Regions from separate parts of the Peribacillus sp. B65 genome, predicted to be linked through region 2. Evidence: riboswitches for the same ligand, from Rfam matches in the RefSeq annotation. Region 2 holds a riboswitch; each other region holds the start of a gene.
What was found. Region 2 has a riboswitch for lysine ahead of dapA (4-hydroxy-tetrahydrodipicolinate synthase). Riboswitches for the same ligand answer to the same signal wherever they lie in the genome.
Positions count from the first base shown of each region.

Region 1: another riboswitch for lysine. It lies ahead of ACSR9O_RS12730 (amino acid permease); the one in region 2 lies ahead of dapA (4-hydroxy-tetrahydrodipicolinate synthase).
Region 3: another riboswitch for lysine. It lies ahead of ACSR9O_RS20225 (aspartate kinase); the one in region 2 lies ahead of dapA (4-hydroxy-tetrahydrodipicolinate synthase).

Region 1 is NZ_CP195840.1:2,603,565-2,610,719, reverse strand. Features, by position in the region: gene ACSR9O_RS12750 (metal ABC transporter permease) at 1-544, opposite strand, end outside; gene ACSR9O_RS12745 (metal ABC transporter ATP-binding protein) at 555-1,310, opposite strand; gene ACSR9O_RS12740 (metal ABC transporter solute-binding protein, Zn/Mn family) at 1,323-2,246, opposite strand; gene ACSR9O_RS12735 (LacI family DNA-binding transcriptional regulator) at 2,925-3,887, shown strand; lysine riboswitch at 4,142-4,327, shown strand; gene ACSR9O_RS12730 (amino acid permease) at 4,424-5,875, shown strand; gene ACSR9O_RS12725 (glycoside hydrolase family 13 protein) at 5,924-7,155, opposite strand, start outside.
Region 2 is NZ_CP195840.1:3,076,438-3,083,592, reverse strand. Features, by position in the region: partial or broken gene ACSR9O_RS15050 (DNA alkylation repair protein) at 103-203, opposite strand; partial or broken gene ACSR9O_RS15045 (DNA alkylation repair protein) at 249-526, shown strand; gene ACSR9O_RS15040 (DMT family transporter) at 663-1,577, opposite strand; gene ACSR9O_RS15035 (Lrp/AsnC family transcriptional regulator) at 1,814-2,305, shown strand; gene dapA (4-hydroxy-tetrahydrodipicolinate synthase) at 2,753-3,649, opposite strand; lysine riboswitch at 3,782-3,960, opposite strand; gene ACSR9O_RS15025 (metallophosphoesterase) at 4,662-6,920, shown strand.
Region 3 is NZ_CP195840.1:4,154,303-4,161,457, forward strand. Features, by position in the region: gene ACSR9O_RS20210 (electron transfer flavoprotein subunit alpha/FixB family protein) at 1-278, shown strand, start outside; gene trxA (thioredoxin) at 465-779, shown strand; gene uvrC (excinuclease ABC subunit UvrC) at 883-2,655, shown strand; lysine riboswitch at 2,717-2,893, shown strand; gene ACSR9O_RS20225 (aspartate kinase) at 2,984-4,216, shown strand; gene ACSR9O_RS20230 (YslB family protein) at 4,280-4,750, opposite strand; gene ACSR9O_RS20235 (succinate dehydrogenase cytochrome b558 subunit) at 5,135-5,743, shown strand; gene sdhA (succinate dehydrogenase flavoprotein subunit) at 5,814-7,155, shown strand, end outside.

The DNA.
Region 1 (7,155 bases), 470 kb from region 2:
CAACCGGTAATCCCATCCCCTTAGCAAACCCAGGGTCAAAGGAAAGTAATTTGAATTCTTTAAAAAATACGGTACAAGTGAATATGAGAATAAAAGAAACCGTCATCATCATATACACATCGGACATGACCATTGACGCCGTCTGCCCGAATAAAAACGTATCCAATCCACTCTGGTTTCCATACTCGCTCTGCTGGATCTGCGTAAGCATGACAATTCCGAAGCCAAAGAAGGAAGATAAGACGATTCCCAATGCCGCATCCTGCTTGATCTTACTGTATCTCGTAAGCACACTGATCAAGAAGACAGCCACTAAGCCAGCCAGTGCGGCACCTATTAGAAAGTAGGAAGTGGATTTCACTCCAGTTAACATAAAGGCCACACAGATACCGGGTAATGCTGCATGTGCGAGCGTGTCACCAAGCAAAGACTGCTTTCTGAGGTAGGCAAAGCTGCCGATGACCCCGCTGCTTAATCCGAGAAACATCGTGCCAAGCAATATCCACCTTGTATTTGGATCAGTAATAATATCCAGTATGTTCATCGTGTACACCTCATTTTAATAAAAGGCCGGATTTTGTGTCTGATAGTATCGCTAGGCGGCCTCCATATGTTTCCTGTAAGTATTCGGGAATGAACACTTCCTCTGTCGGACCTATTTTCATCACCTTTTTATTCAATAACATCGTCCAGTCGAAATATTCCTTCACGGTGGATAGATCATGGTGCACAACCAGGACGGTTTTGCCTTTTTCCTTCAATTCCATCAGCAATTGTATGATTGCTTTCTCCGTTGCGGCATCCACCCCTACGAACGGTTCATCCATAAAATAAATATCCGCTTCCTGTGCCAATGCACGGGCCAGGAATATCCGTTGCTGCTGCCCGCCTGATAGCTGGCTGATCTGGCGGTTAGCATATTCAGCCATCCCCACCTTTTCCAGGCACTCCATCCCCTTCTGCCTTTCGGACTTCCCTGGCCGCTTCAGCCATCCGAGATGACCATATCTGCCCATCATCACGACATCGAGTGCGTTGGTCGGAAAATCCCAATCCACTGACTCCCGCTGTGGTACATAACCGATACTCTTCCTCATCGATTTATAAGTAGATCCTTTTATTGTGATTTGCCCCGATATTTTTGGAATCAATTCGAGTATTCCCTTTATCAAAGTGGACTTCCCTGCTCCATTGGGGCCTATGATACCAATTAAATTTCCTTCCGGCACCTCAAACGAGACATCTTCGACAACCGGCTTCTTATGATAAGCAATCGTTAAATTTTCGACCTTCAAAGCTGCTTGATTCATAGTTTCTCCCCCTTATTTCAATGCACGGACGATGGTGTCTGTATTATGACGGACCATTCCGATATACGTTCCTTCTTCCGTCCCTTTTTCACCCATTGCATCCGAGAACAATTCCCCGCCGATTTCCACTTTGTGACCCTGCTTACCTGCCCCTTGAATGACAGCCTCGATAGCCTTCCTTGGTACGCTTGACTCAATGAAAATCGCTTTTATTTTGTTCTCCACAAGATAATTACGCATATCCGTCACATCTTTTGATCCATATTCCGATAAAGTATTGATCCCTTGGAGCCCTCTTACATCCAGGCCATATGACTGCCCGTAGTATCCAAAAGCATCATGTGCTGTAACGAGAACCCGTTGATCTTCCGGTACTTTATTAATTTCCTCTTGAACATATTTATCAAGTTCCTCCAATTGCAGGACGTACTCCTCATAATTTTCACGATACTCTGCTTCATGTTCCCGATCATTGGCAATCAATTCTTTCTTAACTGCCTCCGCCGCAACGATCCAAAGCTTTACATCAAACCATACGTGGGGATCATGGTCCGTTGCACTCACTTTACGAAGCTGGTTCTCCTTAAAGTCCTCCGTTACGGCAATCGTCGGTTTATCCTTACTCATCATTTCAAATATATCCGTCATTTTCCCTTCAAGATGCAATCCGTTATAAAAAATCATATCAGCCGAATCCAGTGTCTTAACATCACCCTGTGTCGCTTTATATAGATGGGGGTCGACTCCCGGTCCCATTAAACTGGTGACCTCGACATGTTTACCGCCGATATTCTCAACCAAATCCCCAATCATTCCCGTTGTTGTAACGACATTTAGCTTGCCATTGCCTTTATCCCTATCGGCTGTATCATTACCGCACCCCGTTAAAATCAGCAATGCAGCAAGCACACCCCCAATAGATTTTAGAAAACCCATCCATATTCCCTCCTCTTTTTCATTTCCCTAAAAATGTTTGCCGAACGCAAAATTAAGTGTAAATTTTTTTACATTGTCGTAAATGCTAAAAAGTTTCCTCTACACAACTTATTTTATACTATACACAAATATACAAAAAAAGTGCAACTATTTTTTAAACATTTCAAAAAGGCGAATGACTTTTACACACAATAAAAACTGTCAGGAATCTCACTAGGGAGCTCCCTGACAGCCAGTCATTCCGTACATGATACGTAACGATGAAGTTATATTTATATTGTGGAGTTTTAATGGTGAATATAATATAGGGGAGCTATTTCTGGACGACATGAAATTCACGAGTAAATGTGTGAATTTCACGAGTAAAATGCCAAAATTCACGAGTAAACGTGGTAATACCGCGGAATTCTTGACTGGCATTGCCACTCATTTTTCCTGTTTCAATGAAATTGCCAAGTACGCAAATCCCAATTCGATTCCGCAAAGCACAACCAGGGTGATTAAAGTTTGGAACATCATGATTTCCTCCTCCTCTAAGACTTAAACAAATCTTAAAGGATGAAACCAATACCAGAACAAGACCTTATTTGAAGAAATCTTCAGCAGTCCCACACTGTTCCCTTGCCCTGAAATGGGTTTCATACTGTACAATAAAAAAAAAGAAAAAACGGTGATACCATGACAAATATTAAAGAAATAGCTCAATGTGCTGGTGTATCTGTCTCAACAGTGTCTCGTGTATTGAATGATCATCCATATGTAAGCCCCGATAAAAGAAAGAGCGTCTTAGAAGCGATCAATCGTTTGAATTATACGAGAAACATCAACGCCATTCATCTTTCAAAAGGCAAGACCAATCTTATCGGCATCATCATCCCCTTCAACAATCACCCATATTACGGGGCAATCGTTAACGGAATCACTAAACAGGCAAATGCAATCGGCTGTCATATCGTCATCTTTCAAACAAATTATGATAGAGAGAAAGAAATCCAGGCTTTTAATATGCTGCAAATGAAGCAGCTCGATGGCATTATCGTTTGTTCAAGGATTTCAGAAATGAAAATCCTCTTGGAATATCAAAAATACGGACCGATTATTTTATGTGAAGATACAGCTCAGGCTGAATTCTCATCCATCAGCATTGATCATTATGCAGCTTTCTCCTGTGCCCTTGAGTACGTGATCGCTAAAGGATATAAGAAAATCGGATACAGCCTCGGCCGTAAAAAAAGCAGAAATAGTTCCCACCGCACAAAAGCCTTTAACGATATCATGAGTAAACATCAACTGATAAACAATAAAGAATGGCTGTTTGAAGGCAGTTATCACATCAAAGACGGTGAACAATTGTTTCAGGAATGGAATTCGATGATGGATAAACCTGAAGCCATCATCATCACGAATGATGACACGGCGGCAGGATTCATTCTTACCGCTAAGAAATCGGGTATAAGGGTACCGGAAGATGTGGCCATTCTCGGCTTCAATAATGATAGCCTTGGCGAAATGCTCGACATCACGACCATTTCCTTACCGCTGGAATGGATTGGGAAAATGGCAGTGGACCTATTTGAGAATCCTGGAGAGGTCAAACATGTAAAACTGGACTACGCCCTAATAAAAAGGAAAACCGTTTAGTTATCAGGATGCTTTATTTTAGTATATCGTCACTTGAATTCTTCCTTACTGCCATCATTCAACTAGGAAAAAATAACCACCTAAAATAATCATTGCGATATCCCAGAAGTTATTTTATAATTTTGATATAGTAAAGTTTACTCAATTACTAGCAATCTATTAACGATTGCATGAATTTCATGAGTACAATCGTCCGACGTCACCTATTAAACTGACGCAAACGATTATAGAAAATTGAATACTTCCTCATTTACCGATGAGTTAGAGGCTGCAGCTTATAAAAGTAAAACGGACGAGATTCTGGAAAATTAAAGACTCCGTTTGAAAGGATAAGTTGCCGAAGTTAGGGTATATTCCATGTATATTCTTGCTGGCGGTGTAACCGAACAGGAACACCACTGTCACGTTTTTTCAGAAAAGCGTGGGGAGCTATCTTCGGAAGGATAAACGGGTTTATTATAAACAGCCGTCGATCTTTTTCGACTGCTGTTTTTTTATTTTTCGTTCCCTTCCAATAAAAAGGAGTGTAACATCAATTGTCAAATTCACAATCACCATCAAGCCCTACTGAACTGAAAAGGAGCCTGAAAGCGCGTCATTTAATGATGATTTCATTAGGTGGAACGATTGGAACAGGTTTATTTTTAGCTAGTGGCGGGGCCATTCATTCAGCCGGACCCGGCGGTGCCTTGGTGGCATACGCAATCATCGGCATCATGGTTTATTACTTAATGACAAGTCTTGCAGAAATGGCAGCGTTCATGCCAGTGGCCGGTTCGTTCCGTGTCTATGCATCCAAATTCGTCGATCCGTCTTTCGGTTTTGCGATTGGTTGGAACTACTGGTATAACTGGGCAATCACCATTGCTGCCGAATTGGCAGCCGTTGTCTTAATTATGAAGTTCTGGTTCCCGGATAGCCCTTCAATTATCTGGAGTGCCATTGCGTTAATCATTATGTTTCTTATCAATTACATGTCAGTTAAAGGTTTCGGGGAAACAGAATTCTGGTTTGCCATGATCAAGGTCGTGACAGTCGTCATATTCTTGATCACGGGTGTACTGATCATTCTCGGAATCATGGGTGGCAAAGACCCAATCGGTTTTTCCAATTTCACAATGGGCGAAGGTCCCTTTAACGGAGGATTCTTCACGATTCTAGGCGTATTCATGGCTGCCGGCTTTTCATTCCAAGGTACGGAATTGCTTGGAGTGACTGCAGGTGAAAGTGAGGATCCAGAAAAAAATATCCCAAAAGCGATCAGATCCGTTTTCTGGCGTATCATCTTATTCTATATCTTAGCCATTTTTGTAATTGGCATGATCATTCCGTTTACCGATTCACGTTTATTGAGTGAAGATGTTGCCGTAAGTCCATTTACGCTTGTATTTGAAAGGGCCGGCCTTGCATTTGCTGCATCCATCATGAACGCGATCATTTTATCATCCGTACTCTCAGCCGGTAACTCTGGCATGTACGCTTCAACCCGTATGCTATGGGACTTGGCACGTGATGGTAAAGCACCGAAATTCCTAGGCAAGTTAGATAAAAGAGGAGTACCCGTGAATGCCCTTATCGTGACTTCTTTAGTTGGCTGCGTTGCATTCTTAGCTTCGTTTTTCGGTGATGGCGTCGTTTATATCTGGTTATTGAACGCTTCAGGCATGGCGGGATTCGTCACCTGGGTAGGGATTGCGATTGCCCATTATCGGTTCCGCAAAGCCTACGCAGCTCAAGGCCTTGATATGAATGCTTTACCATTCCGGGCAAAAGGCTTCCCATTCGGGCCTATATTCGCACTTGTCCTTTGTATTATCATTATTATCGGACAAGGCTATCAAGCTTTCAGCAGCGATGGGATCGACTGGAATTCAATGTTCGTTTCCTACATTGGCTTGATTCTATTTTTCGTCTTATGGTTCGGCTATAAAATTAAGCACAAAACGAAAATCATTCCGCTTGAGGAATGTGACCTTAAATCAAAATAATACGCAAAGGACCTGTTCTTCCTAATCGAAGAAGAACAGGTCCTTTTTTCATTTCAATTGATAAACACGGCATTCATATGGTTGCAGGGGTTTGCTGGAGATTCCTTCTTCCTCCTGATCATAATTGCCGATCAGCTTTGTGGCAGAATATGCATGCAGCTCTTCAGGCAAAGTATAGGAGGCCTGCTCTTCTTTAAAGTTGCATAGCACCAACAGCTTTTCTTCTTCCAACGATCTCGTGTAGGCAAATATTCGTTCATCATCCGGGAACAGCAGTTCAAAACGGCCATAAACGACGATATCATGTTCCTTGCGTAATTGGATAAGCTTTTTATAAAAATGAAAAATGGAATTGTGATCATTGTAGGCCTTTTCTGCATTAATCTCGGGGAAATTGGGATTAACCTTAATCCAAGGAGTCCCTTGCGTGAATCCTGCGTTCCGGGAGTCATTCCACTGAATCGGTGTTCTCGCATTATCTCGGCTGCGGGCGTGAATGGCTGACATCATCCGCTCTTTTGACCAGCCATGAGAATTGACTAGTTCGTCATATGAATTCAATGTTTCGATATCCCGGTATTCATCGATGCTTTCAAATGCAACATTGGTCATGCCCAGCTCTTCCCCTTGATATATATAAGGTGTACCCTGAAGCATATGAAGACAAGCAGCAAGCATCTTAGCGCTTTCAATACGATACTTTCCATCATTACCAAACCTTGAGACAACCCGGGGCTGATCATGGTTGTTCCAGTATAAACTGTTCCAGCCATCCCCCTCCAAACCAGTCTGCCACTTGGAAAGAATTCGCTTTAAATCGGTAAGCTTCCACTTATCATTACTCCACTTTCCTTCAGGCCCTCTCCCCAAATCCATATGTTCGAATTGAAAGACCATATGTAGCTCACCACGATCTTTACCTGTGAACAATTGTGCGTCCTCCGGTGTGACGCCTGGCATCTCCCCAACCGTAATCACCTCATACCCAGAAAGCGCCCGTTGATTGATTTCCTGTAAAAACTCATGTATGCGCGGGCCATTCAGGAAAAATGGGCTTCCGTCACCAAACTGCTTCTCATGGCGAACGGCTCCATCCGAATAGCTTTGATCTTTTGATAGGAAGTTGATGACATCCATCCGGAAGCCATCGACACCCTTATCCAGCCACCATGTCATGATACTGTAGATTTCTTCACGGAGCTTAGGGTTCTCCCAGTTTAAATCCGGTTGTTTCCTGCTGAATAAATGTAAATAATATTCATCGGTTCCTTCATCATATT
Region 2 (7,155 bases):
TCCGAATGCCGTTTGTCTATAATGTGATGCCAATCTTAAGGGCAAAATTTAATAGGGGAAATTCCAAAAAGACGGAAGTGCAAAATAATAATTCCATATATAAGCAACTACTAAATCTGACAGCATATTAAAATATGAAACCAACGATCATAATCCGACTCAGTCATGGCTTTTAGGGCAACAATAATGCCTGCATAGGACATAGCATCGTAAGTCCTCGTGCAATAAAGCTCTTCAGCTAGACGGTGCTTTCAGGGAATCAACTAGACGTTGAATTTTCAGAAAGAAAGATTTCCAATATGCTTGACCTTGTGAAAAATACAATTCACGATTCGCCAGAACGAAATCAGCTATGAATAATTTTCTATACACCGTGGGGATTTCATATTTGCCGCACCATGAAAAGGCAGTCGAGACCGCAAAGGCTGACAAGAAAAAAAGCAGCTCTCTAAAAGCTTACGAAAGTATTCAAAAAGAAGTCGAAACAGGAAGGATTGGTTTTAAACGCAAGTATGTAAGATGTTAAAATTAGCACTTTTTTATTATTCCTTATCCGTAAAGTTTTTGAACAAATGAGCCTGTATCCACCTTGGATCAGGCTTTCTTGTATATATAGAAAAGTAATCACGAGAGATTTTATGTTTTTAGACTTTGAAAAAATATCATGCTTGAATCTGCGATTGTCTAGAATTCTTTTTGAAAATCACCTTCGCTTTAAAATGTGAGAACAAATAACAGCCTATAATCACAATACCACTACCAATTCCTTGTATCCACGTCATTTTTTCACCTAATAATAGAAAAGCTAAAATTGCAGTAAAAATAGGATTAAAATTCAAGAAAATACCTGATGTAGTTGTACCTAATTTTTGTACACCAATATTCCAAAGTACCATACATGCTACAGTTGAGATAACGCCTGTATATAAAATAGATTGTATGAAGGAAGTATTTATATTAGAAACTGTAAAATTGGAAAAATTAAACGGTAGAAGAACTATAAGTCCAAATATACCAGAATATAATGTAGACATCATGGGTGTTGTCGTTACCATTGCCCATTTGCTACAAACGGAATATATTCCCCAAACGCATACAGCAGCCATCATATATAAATCACCTGTATTAAATCGTAATGAAAGGAAAAGATCAATATTTCCTTTTGAAAGTACAAGTATTACGCCAATAAGCGAAAAAAACACAGAAAACATTTGTAGAATATTAATTCTTTCTTTTAAAAAGAAAAATGAAAAAATAGCAATTGAAATCATGTTTAATGTTGATATTAATCCAACATTAGTCGCTGATGTTTTCTCTAATGCTACAAATTGCAATAGGTTAAATAGAACCACACCTGTAATTCCCATCAAAAATAAAGGAAGGATTGCACTTCGAGGAGGAAATATCTTTTTTTCTTTCCACCATACAATTGGCAAAAGACAACTAACAGCAATGATCCACCTTAAACTCGTCAATGTCATCGGAGAAGCATGTTCGACAAGCGACTTTCCAACGACAAAGTTTCCACCCCATAACAAACTTGTTAAAAGTAATAACGAAAAATAATAATATTGCATTTCATTCTGCTCCTTTACATCTTTCACTGTTTAAGTAAAAGGATCGAAGCCATTGTGCACAATGGCATTTATTTATTAATAATTTTAACATTTTAGATCGTTATTAATATATTATTTTGTATAATAGAAGAAACTTAGAATAATATTAATAAATATTGCCGATAAACAGAATAAAATTTTGTTTTGCTATTGAAGTGATACTATTTTTGGAACATTTGTAAAAGGAGTGACTATAAGTGGAATCTATCGTAAGCAAGGTTCTAGATAATGTTGATATTCAAATTTTAGATTTACTGCAAAAGGATGCACAGTTAAGTAATACTGAGCTTGCAAAGCGTGTCAAGTTATCTCCCCCAGCTATACATTCAAGGATAAAACGTTTGGAAAATGAAGGGTTTATTAATGGACAAGTAGCAATTTTAAACCAGGAGAAGCTAGGTTTTGATTTATTATGTTTCATTTTTATTAGTACAAATATACATCAAGCTGAAGAACTGGAAGTTTTGGAAAAGGCATTAGCTTCTATGTCAGAAGTATTAGAGTGTCATTGTTTAACAGGTGAGTATGATTATCTTCTAAAAGTGGCTAATAAAGATCGGAAGGAATTAGAAATATTTATTAGAAAGTTAAATAAACTAGGCATAACAAAAATTCAAACTAGCCTAGCTCTTAGAGAAATTAAATATTCAACTGTTTTACCTATATGGGAAGAAAAGTCCCGTTCGTAAAAGTACACTTTTACGAACGTGTTTTATAGAACAAGAGAGAGAGAGAAAAGGTAGAAGAAGAAATAAAAAAATGAAGTCCTTTATAGATTGGATCCCAAGGAACGAGTCATTTAAGATTATTCTTATCACTTCAAGAGAATTGGGCAGGTACACTATGTCTTTCAATAATTACATCTCAACATCACTAGAAATACAAGCTTATGATCGATCCCGATAAAATCATTGCGTTAGAAATTTGAAATTTATAATTCCAACTGTATGCCATATATTTTTTCTTGAAAATGGAGTGCTCAACCAGTTTAAGCACTGAGCCGTGGATCGATTAAAAAGCAGTGCACTCTTTATGAGTTGCACTGCTTTTTAAAATTTTATCCCGTTTATTATGGTCTTTAATTAGAAAAACGGTATTAAAGTATGCTGAATGAATCATTATCTTTATTTATTTATTTATTTATTTAACAAAACAGCTTCTTCGTTTCTAGGTTGTAGAGCCATTTGTAGTGCTCTTTTTTCTTCATCGTTTAAAGGGACCAATGGTAACCGGACACCTCCAACATTTAACCCCCGCATATTTAATGCTGATTTTACTGGTGCGGGGCTTGGTGCAGCAAATAATGCTTTCATGATTGGAAGAAGGTTACGATGTGTAGCGGCAGCACCATGGACATCACCATTTTTAAAGCTATTTATCATTTCTTGCATTTCATTACCAATTATGTGTGAAGAAACCGAAACAATTCCTGTTCCACCGATGGCTAAAACCGGTAATGTTAACCCATCATCGCCGCTGTACAATGTAAAATCACCAGTTGTTTTGCTTATGATTTGTGCCATGGCATCTAAGTCACCACTTGCCTCTTTTACTGCCACAATATTGTTGATTCTTGAGATGTTAACAATCGTCTCTACTGACATGTTTACAACACTTCGTCCTGGAATATTATAGAGCATTACCGGTAAAGATGTTGATTGGGCAATAGCCTTAAAGTGCTGAAATAATCCTTCTTGAGACGGCTTGTTATAGTATGGGGTAACGAGCATTATTCCGTCGACTCCTGCTGCCTCAGCTTGCCTTGTTAAGTTGATGGAAGCTTTCGTGTTATTTGAGCCAGTTCCAGCTATGACAGGAACTCTTCCATCAACAACTTCAACAACAATTTTGAATAAATCCAGTTTCTCTTCTGTTGTTAATGTAGGGGACTCTCCAGTTGTACCAGCTATTACTAATCCATCAGAGCCATTAGCAATTAAATAGTTTACTAAAGTTCTCGTAGCATTAAAATCAACCTCATCATTATGATTGAACGGGGTAACCATTGCGGTTAAAACTTGGCCAAAATTCATAACTTCACACCCTTTTGTATGATTTTTTGAAAATATTCAGAGGTGGTGGGCCATTCAGGAGTAAACGCAAAAAAGCAACAACGAGGATTCGCTGCTGCAGTAGAAACAATATTTATCAAAAAATGTTTCCGCGCATAAGATAGCCCTCCATATAGTTTCCTATATGACAGTCCTGTATTTATTCAATAGCAGAACCAGCTTCAAGAACATGAGATTCTTTCCGCTTCGGCAAATTCCCCTTTCCACAATAGTCATAGGATCTCATTCTCCTCAAAATGTGTACTAATGGTTTTTGCTCCTCTATCCTCACTTCAAAAGTATGAAGTAAGAAAATATTTAATTGACTGTAATATAACAAGGAATCCTTTCTAATGCAAGGCAATTTAGAAATATTTTTTTAGAATACATGAATAATCAATGAAAATGGATACGGTATAGGGCTGGATTCATCTTTTTTAGATTATGTAATCTCAACATTAATAGTTTTATATATATATTCTGTTTCATAGGTGATTGGGCTTTTAGAAGCACAACCTGTCGAATAAGGGTTTGTATTATCGTAGGACAATGCTAATGCTTTATTCATCGGTGCAATCGCAAAAAACAGTCCAAAGACAAGAGTTATTACCATCACAATATTTAATAATTTTTTATAATAACCTCTCTCCTTTCCTTCTTCTAGACTTTACCATATGAAAATTGGTATTTCTATGCACTGTGGAATCATTTACCATTTTACGGGTAACTACGTAGTTGAGGGATAGGATTCCATTCCCATTAAGAAATGGAAAATCAATACCAAAAACGAGACAAAAGTGAATGGAACGAATACTGGCCTTAGTCCTTTTTTGATTTATTAATATATAAATTACATTGGTCTTATATTTTATTAATAATGTAAAGTTACTATTTTAATTGGTAAACACCTTAAAAATTTATAAACAAGGAGGATAGTTGTTGATCTGTTTAAAAAATACATAATTAGCTAAACGATAAATAGGAGGTATTGATTTTGAAAGGGAAAAATAAATTTGCAGCAATGCTGACAGTTGTAACGGTAGGATTAACAACTTCTTTATCAAGTGTACAAGCATTCTCGGAATCTTCAAATTCAGATAATAAACGTAAACCTGAGCTCGTTTTTCCAGTAATCAGTGATGTGCATATTGATGATGGATCAACAGCTGATATGAACAAGTTCAGAACAGCCATGGATCAATTAAATAAAGCTGCGCCTAGACAGGATGCTTTTGTTGTCGTTGGGGATTTAACGGACTATGGATACGCTTCTGAATATGATAAGTTCTTCTCCATTTATAATGAGAAGAAACAAGGTGGTGTCCAATCCATGTTTACAATGGGGAACCATGATTATTGGAATGGACTTTCCGTTGAAAAGGCACAAGATCGTTTTCTCGAGAAAACAGGAATGGATTCTCTTTACTATCATAAAAAAGTAAATGGATATGATTTTATTACGTTAAGTCCGGAAAATGGTAATACGCATGGTTTATATTCCGTTAATCAAATTAACTGGCTAGGTGAAAAGTTAGCTGCAGCAGAAAAAGAGAATCCGGACCAACCAATCTTTGTTTTTCTTCATCAACACATTAAAGACACTGTGTATGGAAGTGACTTGTGGGGAACTCAGGAAAATAAAGAACTTTTATATGATACTTTAAAGAAACATCCACAGGTTATTACATTTTCAGGCCATTCTCATTATCCACTCGAAGACCCGAGAACGATTCATCAAAAAGACTTTACGTCAGTTGGCACGTCTTCTGTAAGTTATTTGGAATTGGAGCCAGGTAAACTTCAAGGGTTCCATCCAGAAGGATATCGGGATATTAGTCAAGGAATGATTGTAGAAGTTTATAATAATGAAGTTGTCATTAAAAAACGTGACTTTCATAAAGACGATTGGACAGGAAAACCATGGGTAATAAAAAATCCTTCTAAAAAAAATAAATTTAAATATACAGACGATCGAGATCAGTTACCACCGGTTTTTGCAGTTAAAGATAAGGCTTCGATTGTAGAAGAAAAATCTACACTAAGAAGTTTAAATGTAACATTTCCACAGGCAAAAGATAACGCACTCGTACATTCATATCACATTACAGCCAAAAACAAGGAAACAGGGGAGATGGACGCAGATTTCACCGCATTTTCTGAATTCTATTATGATCCTGTGCCAAAGAATTTAGAGTTCCCTGTTGCTGGACTTAAGCCAGGTACTGATTATGAAATTAAGGTACAAGCACTAGATTCATTTAACAATAGCAGTAAAAAGGTGTTACTGGCTGATGGTCAGACAAAAGCCCTGGAAATGGTCTCGGTACAAGCTTCTCCTTCTTTAGTAACAGAAGGTGAATCGACTGCACTCCAAGTGAAGGTGAAAAATTATGGAAGTAAAAGTATGAACGGGAAAATTAAAGTTGATGCACCTGAAGGTTGGAGTGTAGAGCACAATGAACTTGAGTATGTGCTATCAGGAACAGAAGAAAAAATGTTGACAATAAAAGCTACACCTAGCAAGGAGATATCGGGTTCATCACAATTCAAGATTACTGCTTACGAGGAAGGCCAAATAATTGGCTCCAAGAATATAAATGTATTCGTCAACATGATGCTTGGAGAAAGTTTTGACCAATTAGAGTCTGCATTAAAGCCAGCAGTGAATGAAAACATTCCAAGTTCCATTCTCGGTTGGAGCCATACAGCTCCTAATGGCTGGTCGGTTACGAATAGCTCGAATATGCCAGCTGGTACAGAAGAGTGGCAAGGTTGGAGCTTCACAACAAAGGACTTTTGGACAAAAGCAGAAGACCAGGAGCGTAACAAATTTGAACTTGGTCAAGGTGTTATAGCAGTAGCGGATCCTGATGAATGGGATGATAACGGTTCACCAGCAGCAAAAGGCTTTTTTGATAGTACATTAACTTCACCTACTGTAAAAGTTGATGATGCCAAAGAGCTATACTTAGGATTTGCATCCCACTATAAACAAGAAGGAACGCAAACTGCTGAAGTGACTGCTGTCTTTGATAATGGGGAAAAACAACAAGTTCTCGTTTATGACAATAAAGCTGCTTGGGATAATAAAAATGGACATGTTTTGAATAAGTATGAAGTTAAATCGATTAATGTTCCTGAAGATGCTGCCTCTATGAAATTACAATGGAGAATGCATAATGCTAAAAATAATTGGTTTTGGTCGATTGACGATATTAGATTGGATGACCAAATGATCGTTTCACCAAAGTAAAGAGAAGAACAGATGAACTTTTCTTGAAATTTGTAAAATGCGGACTTTCCTTAAGGGGAAGTTCGCTTTTTCTCTATGTCTCACAAACTCTGGACAAATAAAAAATATTTTAACAAAAAACAAGCTAGCCGGAACCCCGCTGGAAGCTTGATAAACAGTCGGCGGAAAGTGAGCGGATTTCTGAAATCAAGCTGGAACGTTTTTAAATAAAGAAACTGCAGGCAAAACTAAATAA
Region 3 (7,155 bases), 1.1 Mb from region 2:
GAGCTTCCCGCGGAGCATGTGATGCGGATTATTGCGATTACTCTCTGCAAATCGGGCAAACGGGTAAAGTCGTAACACCTGACCTTTATATCGCCTGCGGAATTTCCGGTGCGATCCAGCATTTAGCTGGGATGTCCAACTCCAAGGTTATCGTTGCGATCAATAAAGACCCGGAAGCTAACATATTCAATGTGGCGGATTATGGAATTGTCGGAGACCTTTTCGAAGTCGTTCCGTTATTAACGGAAGAATTCAAAAAACTTAAAGTTAACGCGTAATAGAAATAATACAGATGAGGGGCAAGACATTTGGCATAAGCCGATACATGTCTTGCCCCTTTATTTGGCCTGCATATTTACTCTTTTTTTGGACATCCTACCACTGAAGCAAAATATTAGCATCGATTCGAGCAACAATGATATACTGTTTTTAGTTATTTGAGTAAATTTGAGGAGGAAATATATATGGCAATTATAAATGCAACTGACCAAACGTTCACAACAGATACTAGCGAAGGTGTCGTTCTTGTAGATTTTTGGGCTCCATGGTGCGGACCTTGTAAAATGATCGCTCCTGTTCTTCAAGAGCTTGATACTGAAATTGGCGATACAGCAAAAATCGTAAAAGTGGATGTGGATGAAAACCAAGAAACAGCTGGAAAATTTGGTGTGATGAGCATCCCGACATTAATCGTGCTTAAAGACGGTGAAGTGGTTGATAAGGTTGTTGGTTTCCAACCTAAAGAAGCACTTGCTGAACTTATTTCAAAACACGCGTAATAGTAGGTTAGCTAAAAAAAGCTTCAAGTCTGCGGACTTGAAGCTTTTTTCGCTATCTTGATATATAATAATTGTAAAAAAGGGAGAACAGGAGGCTGAATGCATGAATCAACAAATAAAGAATAAACTTGCCCTTCTTCCCGATCAACCTGGTTGTTATTTAATGAAAGATCGTCAGGGAACGATCATTTATGTAGGCAAAGCGAAAGTGTTGAAAAATCGTGTCCGTTCTTATTTCACGGGATCTCATGACGGAAAAACATTCCGGCTCGTGAATGAAATTGAGGATTTCGAATATATTGTCACCTCTTCCAATATCGAGGCTCTTATTTTAGAGTTGAACTTAATCAAAAAACATGACCCAAAATATAATGTCATGCTAAAGGATGATAAGACGTATCCCTTCATAAAGCTGACTGCGGAACGCCACCCACGTCTAATCATTACGCGAAAAGTCAAAAAAGACAAAGGTAAATATTTCGGTCCTTATCCGAATGCATTTGCAGCTAACGAAACGAAAAAATTGCTCGACCGCATCTATCCCCTTAGAAAATGCAATACTTTACCTGATCGCGTTTGTCTCTACTATCACCTTGGCCAGTGCCTGGCCCCATGTGTATATGATGTAGAGGAACAGGAATATAAAAAAATGGTGGATGATATCAACAGGTTCTTGAACGGCGGGCATACTGAAATAAAAAAAGAACTGACTGAAAAAATGCTGGAGGCATCGGAAGATCTCGATTTCGAGAGGGCCAAGGAGTTCCGTGACAAAATTGCCCATATCGATATTACGATGGAGAAGCAGAAAATGATGACGACAGATTTCATCGACAGGGATGTATTTGGTTTTGCCTATGATAAAGGCTGGATGTGCGTTCAGGTATTTTTTGTCCGGCAGGGTAAATTAATAGAAAGGGATGTTTCACTTTTTCCGGTCTACGATGAACCAGAACAGGAACTTCTTACATTCCTCGGTCAGTTTTACGAGATTACGAACCACTTTAAACCAAAGGAAATCTTGCTGCCTGAATCAGTGGATGCCGAAATGGCCGAAGGGCTGCTTGGTGTCAAAACGATTCACCCGAAACGGGGAGCGAAAAAAGACATGCTTAAATTGGCGAATAAAAATGCCTCCATCGCGCTTCAGGAAAAATTCTCTTTGATTGAAAGGGATGAAGAAAGAACGATCAATGCGGTGGAAAACCTCGGGAAGCAACTGGGTATCTACACCCCGCATCGAATTGAAGCTTTCGATAACTCCAACATCCAGGGAAGTGACCCAGTTTCCGCTTTAGTCGTGTTCATTGATGGAAAGCCGGAAAAAAGGGAGTACCGCAAATATAAGATCAAGACGGTCCAAGGGCCTGATGATTATGAATCGATGCGTGAAGTGGTCAGAAGAAGGTATTCACGGGTATTGAAAGAAGGGCTGCCGCTTCCGGACTTGATCATCATTGATGGCGGAAAGGGACATGTGGAAGCTGTACGGGATATTCTGGAAAATGAATTGGGCCTTGATATTCCACTTTCAGGCCTCATTAAGGATGAAAAGCATAGGACCTCGCAATTGATGATCGGAAATCCGCTTGAAATCGTACCTCTTGATTCACGGAGCCAGGAATTTTACCTATTGCAAAGAATTCAGGATGAAGTGCATCGGTTCGCGATTACATTCCATCGTCAGCTACGCGGGAAAAATGCAGTTCACTCCCAGCTTGATGATATTCCAGGAGTCGGGGAAAAGCGAAGGAAGCAATTATTAAGGCATTTTGGATCATTGAAGAAAATCAAAGAGGCAACCGCCGAGGAAATCATGGAAGCTGGCATGCCAAAAGGGGTAGCAGAGGGAATCGTTAGAAAATTACAAGAATAATCTTGCTACCGATAAATCTCTATGCTATGATTAAAAAGAATTTTTAACTAGACAACTTAAAAGTGCTGATAGAGGTGCGGAATTCAAGAGTAAAAACCTGGAGAAGTATGAGCTTCCATGAAAGGTTTTGAAAGGGGATGACGCCGAAGGAAGACAAGACTCATACCTTGTTTTCCTGGTCCGACATTTAATAAATGGCGGATTGTCAGGGTTTATACCCTGGAGAGCTATCTCACTGTGTTTACAGTATTTAGATATGTGATCACAGCAATGAGATATTTCTCATTGCTTTTTTTATTGCCTAAAAAGGTAGAGAGGGTGCATGAGGATGGCATTAATCGTTCAAAAATTTGGCGGAACATCCGTCGGAAGCGTAGAAAAAATCAAAAATGTTGCCAATCGGGTAATCGAGGAAGCGCAGAATGGAAATGAGGTAGTCGTCGTTGTTTCAGCCATGGGGAAAACCACGGATCAATTGGTTTCCATGGCCCGGGATATTTCCGGAACCCCGAGCAAGAGGGAAATGGATATGCTATTGACTACGGGGGAACAGGTAACGATTTCCCTGTTAACGATGGCATTGATTGAAGAAGGACATGAAGCCATTTCGTATACTGGCTGGCAGGCTGGCATGCAAACGGAATCCGTTCATGGGAATGCCCGGATTTTAAACATCGATGCCACGAGGATCCAAGCTCAGCTTCAGGAGAAGAAAATAGTGGTCGTGGCTGGTTTCCAGGGGAACGATGCAAATGGGGAAATCACTACCTTAGGGCGAGGCGGTTCCGATACGACAGCGGTTGCCATCGCTGCAGCGCTGAATGCGGATAGATGCGATATTTATACGGATGTAACGGGTGTTTTCACAACGGACCCTCGCTACATAAAAGGCGCACGAAAACTCCAATCGATTTCTTATGATGAAATGCTGGAACTTGCCAACTTGGGGGCGGGCGTCCTTCATCCAAGGGCTGTCGAATATGCAAAAAATTATCAAATACCGCTTGAAGTCCGTTCAAGCATGGAGAGAGAATCAGGAACGATCATTGAGGAGGAAGCAACTATGGAAGAAAACTTAATTGTACGCGGGATTGCTTTTGAAGACAGTATTACGAGGGTCACAATATATGGTTTGCCCCAATCACTTGGTGCATTATCCACAATCTTCACAACACTTGCGAAAAACCGGATTAATGTGGACATCATCATTCAAAGCATGACTGCCGAGGATACGACCAATCTATCTTTTTCCACAAAAAGTGAAGATACGGAAGCGGCCTTGATCGTGCTGGAAAATAATAAAGAACAATTGGGATTCGACCGAGTCGAAACGGAGAGCGGATTGGCAAAAGTGTCCATCGTCGGTTCTGGTATGGTATCCAATCCGGGAGTGGCTGCCGAGATGTTTGAAGTGATGGCCAATACAGGCATCCAGGTGAAAATGGTCAGCACATCGGAAATTAAAGTTTCGACTGTCGTCAATGAAAAGGAAATGGTGAAGGCGGTCGAATCTCTTCATGAAGCATTTAAACTAGGTCAGCATGCAAATGTGCTAGCTTAAGTGTCAGGAGTCCAATAAAAAACAGACTTCCGGTAAAAAGGGTAAGTCTGTTTTAAGGGCTCATTAGATTGGATCTCTGGGATCCCATTGGATGGTGAATATCACTTTTTTTGCGCGGCGTTTAATTTCTTCCGTTGATTCGCTGAGGAATTTTTTTTGCAGTGTAAACTGCTCGGCAAGGAAACCGGCTTCAAGTTGGAAGTGACAATCAGGGTGTAAATCCAGGCGGCGGCTGATTATTTCACCCGTCAGGGATAATTCCATCTCGTGTTTCGTATATTTCAAGATTTCCAGATTGCCCCATCCAGCGCTTTGGAAAAATTCAATCACTTCCTGATCGCCATTCAATGGGAATTTTCTTGCTAATTGTTTACCTGCCCAATAGAGGATTTGATTAGAGTCTTTTCCGAGAATATCGTTCAATAGAACTTCTCTGATTAATTCGTATCCGAAAGCTGGAACCAGGAATTCTTCAGTTTGAATTTCTTCAGTTTGAATCTCTTCTTCTATCGCAGCAGCAATATTTTTTTTCATAATTTATCGCCTCTTTCTGTAAATCTATTATAAACGTATTTCTTTTGCAAATTATACTGTTTTTTATTTATTTAAATAACAATTGGAAAAAAATGAGAAATTATATCGAGATATTAATAGTTAAATTAGAAATTTATTCAAAATATCATCTTGACATACAAAAAATAGCTAATTTAATCCAATAAAATCTATTCTGAAAAAGAGATTTCTTGTATCCGTTTTCTTGACGCATATAGAAGTCAGGAGTAAAATGGACATGTCACATAATTGTAAAGGAAGTATAGAGGAGTTTTTTTGACTCTATACTGTATTTTCACGCGGAGATAAAAGGTAGCCACCAGTTTATCTTTGCATGATTTTTCACAAATTAAGGGGGGGCACTTAGTGGCAAAAAATCGTGAGTTTGGGAATCGCAGGCTTCATTCACTTCTAGGAGTAATTCCAATTGGTCTATTCCTAATTTTTCATTTATCGGTAAACTTTATGGCAACAAAAGGAGAAGAGACTTTTAATGGGGCAGTTCATTTAATTGAGTATACGCCCGTGAAGATTCTGGTAGAATGGGTCGTCATCTATCTACCGCTCATTTTCCATGCTGTGTACGGAATTTATATTGCCTTTACAGCAAAAAACAATTTAGGCAGATTTAGTTTCTTCCGTAACTGGATGTTCATGCTACAACGTCTAACTGGAATCATAACGTTGATTTTCCTTGTTTGGCATATATGGGCAACTAGAATTCAAGCAGCTATGGGTGCTGAAGTTAACTTTGACATGATGGCTGAAATTTTCTCTAGTCCATTTATGATTGTGTTCTATATTGTTGGTATTATCTCGGCAATCTTCCACTTTGCTAATGGATTATGGTCATTTGCAGTTAGCTGGGGTCTTACAGTTTCACCAAGATCGCAAAGAATCATGACTTACTTTACATTGATCGTTTTCGTTCTTCTTTCTTATATCGGAATCAGCGCAATTTTCGCTTTCGTATAAGAAGATAGAGTTCATTTATAAGAATTAGGAAAAACATAGCTTGGCTAATGGAAATAAGGGAGTGACAGAATTGGGTAAAGGTAAAATAGTTATCGTTGGTGGAGGTCTAGCTGGATTAATGGCTACGATCAAAGCAGCAGAGCTGGGACAACAGGTTGATTTATTTTCTTTAGTGCCTGTTAAACGCTCTCACTCAGTTTGTGCCCAAGGCGGAATCAACGGGGCAGTAAATACAAAAGGTGAAGGGGATTCTCCATATATCCACTTCGACGATACAGTTTATGGCGGAGATTTCTTGGCTAACCAACCGCCGGTTAAAGCGATGTGCGAAGCAGCACCATCGATCATCCATATGTTTGACCGTATGGGTGTTATGTTCAACCGTACTCCGGAAGGTCTTCTTGATTTCCGTCGTTTCGGTGGTACTCAACATAGCCGTACAGCATTCGCTGGTGCAACAACTGGTCAGCAATTACTTTACGCATTGGACGAGCAGGTTCGCCGTTATGAAGTTGAAGGTCTTGTAACGAAATATGAAGGCTGGGAATTCCTTGGAGCTGTAATCGATGATGAGCAAACAGCACGCGGTATCGTAGCTCAAAACCTGACTTCAATGGAAATCAAATCATTCCCTGGAGACGCAGTCATCATGGCGAGCGGCGGCCCTGGAATCATTTTCGGTAAATCAACTAACTCAATGATCAATACAGGTTCAGCAGCTTCCATCGTTTATCAACAAGGTGTAAATTATGCAAATGGTGAGTTCATTCAAATTCACCCGACAGCAATCCCTGGAGATGACAAACTTCGTCTAATGAGTGAATCCGCTCGTGGTGAAGGTGGACGTATCTGGACATATAAAGACGGAAAACCTTGGTATTTCCTTGAAGAAAAATACCCTGCTTATGGTAATCTAGTACCTCGTGATATCGCGACTCGTGAAATCTTCGACGTCTGCATGAACATGAAGCTTGGCATTAATGGAGAAAACATGGTTTACCTGGATCTATCACATAAAGATCCGAAATTACTTGATATTAAACTTGGCGGAATCATTGAAATCTACGAGAAATTCATGGGTGAAGATCCTCGTAAAGTTCCAATGAAAATTTTCCCTGCCGTTCACTATTCTATGGGCGGACTTTGGGTGGATTATGACCAAATGACAAACATCAAAGGTTTATTCGCTGCAGGTGAGTGTGATTACTCACAACATGGCGGTAACCGTCTTGGTGCTAACTCACTTCTTTCTGCAATCTATGGTGGTTCAGTCGCTGGACCGAACGCCGTTAAATATATTGAAGGCCTTGATAAAACTTCAGAATCCATTCCTTCTTCATTGTATGAAGGGTACGAAAAACAAGAACAAGAGAAATGGAATGAAGTCATGTCTCTTGATGGTAACGAAAATG